Regions from separate parts of the Cupriavidus necator N-1 genome, predicted to be linked through region 2. Evidence: riboswitches for the same ligand, from Rfam matches in the RefSeq annotation. Region 2 holds a riboswitch; each other region holds the start of a gene.
The links. A riboswitch is a leader RNA that binds a small molecule or an ion and turns the genes downstream of it on or off. The one in region 2 is predicted to bind glycine.
Positions count from the first base shown of each region.

Region 1: linked by a shared signal. The riboswitch ahead of gcvT (glycine cleavage system aminomethyltransferase GcvT) and the one ahead of CNE_RS33115 (D-amino acid dehydrogenase) in region 2 are both predicted to bind glycine.
Region 3: linked by a shared signal. The riboswitch ahead of CNE_RS20315 (D-amino acid dehydrogenase) and the one ahead of CNE_RS33115 (D-amino acid dehydrogenase) in region 2 are both predicted to bind glycine.

Region 1 is NC_015726.1:3,708,311-3,710,571, forward strand. Features, by position in the region: gene CNE_RS17440 (UvrD-helicase domain-containing protein) at 1-113, opposite strand, end outside; gene CNE_RS17445 (glycine zipper 2TM domain-containing protein) at 396-623, shown strand; glycine riboswitch at 698-785, shown strand; glycine riboswitch at 807-932, shown strand; gene gcvT (glycine cleavage system aminomethyltransferase GcvT) at 1,031-2,158, shown strand; gene gcvH (glycine cleavage system protein GcvH) at 2,247-2,261, shown strand, end outside.
Region 2 is NC_015727.1:675,792-678,052, reverse strand. Features, by position in the region: gene CNE_RS33115 (D-amino acid dehydrogenase) at 1-904, opposite strand, end outside; glycine riboswitch at 949-1,043, opposite strand; gene CNE_RS33110 (solute symporter family protein) at 1,280-2,261, opposite strand, start outside.
Region 3 is NC_015723.1:482,157-484,417, reverse strand. Features, by position in the region: gene CNE_RS20320 (TonB-dependent receptor) at 1-638, opposite strand, end outside; glycine riboswitch at 795-893, shown strand; glycine riboswitch at 894-1,012, shown strand; gene CNE_RS20315 (D-amino acid dehydrogenase) at 1,069-2,261, shown strand, end outside.

The DNA of each region.
Region 1 (2,261 bases), on a different replicon from region 2:
ATCTTCTGCGTGATCACCCGGGTCTTGCCGGAGCCCGCCCCGGCCAGCACCAGGCAAGGGCCGTCCAGGTAGCGGACGGCTTCAGATTGGGCGGGGTTCAGGCCATGGGTCATGCGAGGGATGCGGTTGGAGGCGGGGAAATCAGCAGGAACAGCGGAAGGCCAGGCGGGACACGCCGGCACCCCAAAAACGGGCTCGGCGGCAAAGCTGACGATGTTAACACGCTGGCCGCGGCAGGTCAGTCAGCGCAAACCGCGTTGACAGGGCCGGTTGTGTCACTGGCGTAACACTTCGTAAAGGCCGGAGCCAATCGCGCAACGCAACGCTCTAACTGATATGTCCCCCGGCCTGCGCGGCGGGGGTGACATGCTTGAATCATCACACCGGAGCCAATAATGAAAACCCTGCAGACTTTGACCAAGGTGACCCTGATCGGCGCGACCGTCGCGGCCTTTGCCGGTTGCGCGGACATGACCCCGAAGCAGCGTAATACCGCCATTGGCGCGGGCGCGGGTGCCGTGGGCGGCGCCATCCTCACCGAAGGCAGTGCGCTGGGTACGCTGGGTGGCGCGGCCGTGGGCGGCGTGATCGGTAACGTTGTCACCGACGACAAGAAGAAGTAAGCCAGACCCGCAGCGACAGGTACGGCAGGCTCCCTGGCCGGTTTGACAAAGGCCGGGGCCTCCCGTACATTGCGCGCATCCGACCGGGAGAGCGCGCATCGCCTGCGCCGCCGAAGGGGTATCACCCGAAAACTCTCAGGCACCACGGACCGATCGGATCGGCATGCAATATGCACACGATGCATGCCGCACTCTGGAGAGCGGCACCCGCCATTCGTGGCGAGCGTGCCCACCGAAGGGGCGCACGAGGATGGGGTCCGGCAGGATCCGCCTTGTAATCTCTCAGGTATCGAGGACAGAGGGGTCATCCGCCGCAGCGGATTGCTACGCCACATTCAGGCGCGGCGAGCGTTGCGGCGGATGGCCCTTTTTTGTTTTCGCCAACCGAGATTGCCCCCGAGGATTCCATGACGCTCCAGGCCACGCCCCTCAACGCCATCCACCGCGCCCTCGGCGCCCGCATGGTTGATTTCGGCGGCTGGGACATGCCGGTCAACTACGGCTCCCAGATCGAAGAACACAATGCCGTGCGCACCGACGCCGGCATGTTCGACGTGTCGCACATGTGCGTGGTCGACCTCACCGGCGCCAATACCCGCAGCTTCCTGCGCGGCCTGCTGGCCAACAATGTCGACAAGCTGCAGACCCCGGGCAAGGCGCTCTACTCCTGCATGCTGGATGAGAAAGGCGGCGTGATCGACGACCTGATCGTCTACTTCTTTGCCGAGGACCGCTTCCGCCTGGTCGTCAACGCCAGCACCGCGCTGGGCGACATCGAATGGATCCGCGCGCGCAATGCCGCCACCGGCAGCGATGTGACCATCACGCCGCGCCGTGAAGATGTTGCGCCTGCAGGCGTGCAGCCTCTGGCCATCGTCGCCGTGCAGGGGCCCAACGCCCGCACCACGGTGTGGAGCACCTTCCCCTCGACCCAGCCGTCGGACACGCTCAAGCCCTTCAACGCCGCCGTGGTCCAGGACCCGGCCATCGGCGAGATCATGGTGGCCCGCACCGGCTACACCGGCGAAGACGGCTTCGAGCTGGTGGTGCCGGCCGAAAACGTTGCCGCCGTCTGGGAAAAGCTGAACGCCGCCGGCGTGCGTCCGGCGGGCCTGGGCGCGCGCGACACCCTGCGCCTGGAAGCCGGCATGAACCTGTACGGCCAGGACATGGATATCAACACCTCGCCGCTGGATGCGGGCCTGGCCTGGACGGTGGACCTGCAGAGCGAGCGCGATTTCACCGGCAAGGCAGCACTGGGCGCGGCCGGTTCGCGCCAGCAATTCCTCGGGCTGATCCTGCGTGACAAAGGCGGCGTCCTGCGCGCCCACCAGAAAGTGATCACCCCGGCCGGTGACGGTGAAATCACCAGCGGCACCTTCAGCCCGTCGCTGTCGCAGTCCATCGCCTTTGCCCGCCTGCCGAAGGATGTCGCCGTGGGCGATACCGTGCAGGTGGAGATCCGCGACCGCAAACTCAACGCGACTGTGGTTAAACTGCCGTTTGTGCGTAATGGCAAGGCACTCGTGAGCTGAGGCTCATACCAACGGTCGCCCTCGCCTGCCGGCGCTTGCCGGGCAGGCATCACCCAACAAGAAACAGATCTGTATCCGGAGAACCTCCATGAATTTCCCCGCT
Region 2 (2,261 bases):
TATGGCGGCTCCCGACACCGGCGCAGACAACCAGCGCGTCGGCGACGAGTTCCGTCCCAACGTCAGCGCGCGTGGTCGAGAGCTTATCGTCCAGTGTTGTCTGCAACAGGAGGCGAACGCCTTGTTCGGTCATCTCGACGGCCTGCACGTCCACCCCATGCAGGAAGCACACATCGTATTTATGACAGGCCTGCGCGAGGCCGCGCGTGAACTTGTGAATATCGCCGGTGGCGTCTGACGCGGTGAAGTAGCCGCCGTAGTACTGGCCTTGCAGCGTTGGTTCGATCGTCTTGATTTCCTCCGGACTCACAGCATGACGCTCAAGTCCTCCGGCAACGAGGAGAGTGTTGGTCCTGCCTGCGGCCGCAAAGCTCGCTTTGTCGTGATAGATGTGCAGGATGCCGCGATGCTGCAGGTCAAAGTCGATCTGCTCACGCTCTGCCATCTCGAACAGATACTTGCGTGCCTCGATGGCCAACCGAGTGGTCTCGATCGTGTTGCGGCGGTAGCGGGGGATGCTCGCGACGAATTCTCCGAGCCACGAGTATTTATGCCACGATGGCTTGGGATTGAGCAACAGCGGGGCATCTTTCTGCAGCATCCATTTGATACCTTTGAGCAGCGTGCCAGAGCTGTTCCAGACTTCGGCATTGCTGGCGGAAAGCTGGCCACCATTGGCGAACGACGTTTCCATCGCCGGATACAATTGGCGGTCGACGACCGTGACCTGGTAGCCAAGTCTCGAGAGCGTATAAGCGGTAGTGACGCCGGAAATACCGGCGCCGACGATAACAATATGCGTCATGGCAGTCCCTGTGAAGTAAATTCGTGACCGGACGATCCGGCCGTTCACCCCATCTGTCTCGGGACCTGAGAGCTTAGGCGCCAACGGTGCCGGCGCCATCCCCTTCGGTGGGCATGCCTGGCATGCCACTCTCCAGATTTGCAGTAGACGTCACAGTCCTTTTGCCTGAGAGTTTCCGGGGTGGTTGCTCCGTCGGCGCTGGGCACGTGTCCTGCCCAGTCTCTCCTGCGTCGTATCGTGGCCATCAACAACTAATGGCCACTTTTGCGTGCTGCTTGTTCAGCATATCCGATTGGTGTCGGTCATGACTCCTGGTTTTTGACAAGTAATCTCACGCTCCTTGTATCGGTCGACACCACGTTGAAAGCTGTATCTGTCCATACTTCACCAACATGCCGACCGATCAGATCTAAGGCCGTAAATTATCGATTGGCCTTAGCCAGCTGTATCGAGCGTTTCCGTACTTCGCAATGCTTAGTGCGAAATGGCTGCTGCTGCGTTGGCGCCGGTTTCTCGCTGGGCCACCATTCTTGTCCAGATCGATTGAGCACGCGGATCCGGGAAGAGTACCGAAAAGAGGAACACCAACATGAAGCCAAATGGAACGGTGACGAGCGCCGGATTACGCAAGGGGAATAGGGGCACCTCGAGCCCAATCAAGCTTGTCCGACGATCGCGGAGCGCATCGATGGTCGATTGTGCGCTCGCGATGGCGGCGCGCGCCTTTGATAGTTCAGCCCCAAGCTCATCACGGCCGGCTCCGGTCGATGCCGCCATCTTTACCGTCAGGTTCTCGATCTTCCTGGCGGCGGTGGCTTGCGTTCGTTCAGCCTGCGCTCTCTCGAGCAAGGGATACTGCATATTGGGCGACACCAGCACAAGCAGGACTGCTGCAAGTGTCCCCCCGACGACGCCGACGCAAACACCGACAGTGCTACACCGACGCCAGTACAGGGTAAGCAACAACGCTGGGAGATTGGCGGAAGCCGCAACGGCATACGCCAGACTTGAAAGATGCGCAACGTTCTGGCCCTTTGCCTGAATGCTCAGAACAATTGCCACGACACCAACGATTGCGGCGGCGGCCTTGGCTGCGATCACTTGCTCTCGTTCGGATACCTCACCACGACGGATTGCCCCGACGTAGATGTCATGGGCAAGGGCGGAGGCTGCGGCAAGCGTAAGCCCTGCCACCACGGCGACAATCGTTGCAAAGGCGACAGCCGCCACCCACCCGAGGAAGAGATTGCCAGCGAATGAGTTTGCCCCACCCCCAAGGAACTGAGCTAGCAGAGGTGCTGCGAGCGTGCCCCCTTTATCTGCGGCAAGGATTGTGCTGGGTCCGACATAGTAGGCGGCAGAAAAGCCAATCACGATAATCATGAGATGGCAGACGCCAATCCACAACATGGCCCACAAGACAGAAGAGCGCGCAGTCCTGGCATCCTTCACCGTG
Region 3 (2,261 bases), on a different replicon from region 2:
AAGTTGTCGTGCGTGCCGTACAGGCTGAAGCGCTGCGTGAACAGCTGCACGCTGGCATCGCCCTCGAACTTCTCCGGCGTGCGCGTGGTGATCAGCACCGTCGCACCCAGCGAGTTGCCGGGATACAGCGCCGAATACGGGCCGTACAGCACATCCATGCGCTCGATCTCAGCGCTGTTGACCAGCGACCAGCGCGGCGGGAAGCTGAAGTCCGATCCCAGCAGGTTGGACAGCAGCAGGCCGTCCGCATAGACCAGCCCCCGCGCCGACTGGCGCGAACTGGTGCTGCGCACCGAGATGATCGAGTTCATATCGCCGATGAAGCGCTTGCGTACGGCGAGGTTGGGCGCGTATTTGAGGGCGTCTTCCGTGTTCACCACATTGAAGTCGGCCATGCGGCGGCTGCTGATGCCGTAGGCCGGCGAGGGCGTGTTGGGCGGTATGGCCGGCGTCTCGCCGCGCTCCGACTTGGCCGAGACCACCACCTCCTGCAGCGGCTCGAGCGCGTCCACCACCTGGGCGGCGGCGACGGCGGGGCCCATCAGTACCGCCGAAACGGCCAGTGCAATGCGATTTTTCTTCACTGGAAAGCCTTGTTGTCGTCTTTTTTTTTGGCTCACTCCACCTGAGCGCAGCATACGGCGCTTCTCCCCGAGAGCGAGCGCTGACATTTTATGGGGCATGGGGACGCAGGCCGATGCGACATAGCGACGCGGGCGGCAGGCCGCCTAAGTGTTAACCCGCATATCCAACGTCGGACCTTGTCACTACATTGCCCTGATTGGCGTCAAGCCAATGTGATGCAGGGAGAGACTATCGCGGCGCCCGCCGCGCACAGCGCCGAAGGAGCAACCGCCCCGGAAACTCTCAGGCAAAAGGACCGGCATCACCAGTCAGTGCACTCTGAAGAATGCCGGACGCTATCGTCCGCCGGCATACCGAAGGAGCAAGCGTACCCCGCCCTGGCGGCCGGGTGTCGTGAATCTCTCAGGTCCAGAACAGAGGGGGCGTCCGCCACGCATATTGCGTCCGGGCTCCCACCATCGACGTTCCTGGAACCTGCAGATCATGAAATCAATCGCTGTCATCGGCGGTGGCATCACGGGTGTCACCACGGCCTACGCGCTGGCCCGGCGCGGATTCTCCGTCACGCTGTTCGAGCGGCACCGCTATGCCGCCATGGAGACCTCGTTCGCCAACGGCGGCCAGTTGTCGGCCTCCAACGCCGAGGTCTGGACCCACTGGTCGACCATCGTCAAGGGCATGAAATGGATGCTGCGCAACGACGCCCCGCTGCTACTCAATCCCCGGCCCAGCTGGCACAAGCTGTCCTGGTTCGCCGAGTTCATCGCCGCGATCCCCCACTACCGCCGTAACACCATCGAGACCGCGCGCCTGGCCATCGCCGCGCGTGAGCACCTGTTCGACTGGGCGGCGCAGGAAGGCATCGATTTCGACCTGAAGAAGGAAGGCATCCTCCATATCTACCGCGACAAGGCCGGCTTCGACCATGCCGGCCGGGTCTCAGCGCTGCTGGCGCAGGGCGGGCTGGAGCGCCGCGCCGTGACGCCCGAGGAGATGCGCGCGATCGAGCCGACGCTGGCCGGGTCCTACTATGGCGGCTATTTCACCGAGAGCGATTCCACCGGCGACATCCACAAGTTCACCAGCGGCCTGGCCGCGGCCATCGATCGGCTAGGCGTGCGCTGCCTGTACGGCCAGGACGTGCGGGCGGTGAAGACCGACGGCAGGCGCGCCACCGTGACCGTTCAGGACGGCGCCGACACGGCCAGCTCCACCTTCGACGGCGCCGTGATCTGCGCCGGCACCGCCAGCCGCGCACTGGCCGCGGGGCTGGGCGACCGCGTCAACATCTATCCGGTCAAGGGCTATTCGATCACGGTCAACCTGACCGACGAAGCCAGCCGCGCCGCGGCACCGGTGGTGAGCCTGCTCGACGACGAAACCAAGCTGGTCACCAGCCGCCTGGGCGACGACCGCTTCCGCGTGGCCGGCACTGCCGAGTTCAATGGCTACAACCGCGATATCCGCGCCGACCGCATCCGCCCGCTGGTGGAATGGGTGCAGCAGTGCTTCCCCGGCGTCAGCACGCGCAGCGTGGTGCCTTGGGCCGGGCTGCGGCCGATGATGCCGGATATGCTGCCGCGTGTGGGGCGCGGGCGGACGGCATGCATCTTCTACAACACCGGGCACGGGCACCTGGGGTGGACCTTGTCGGCGGTGACTGCGGATATGGTGGC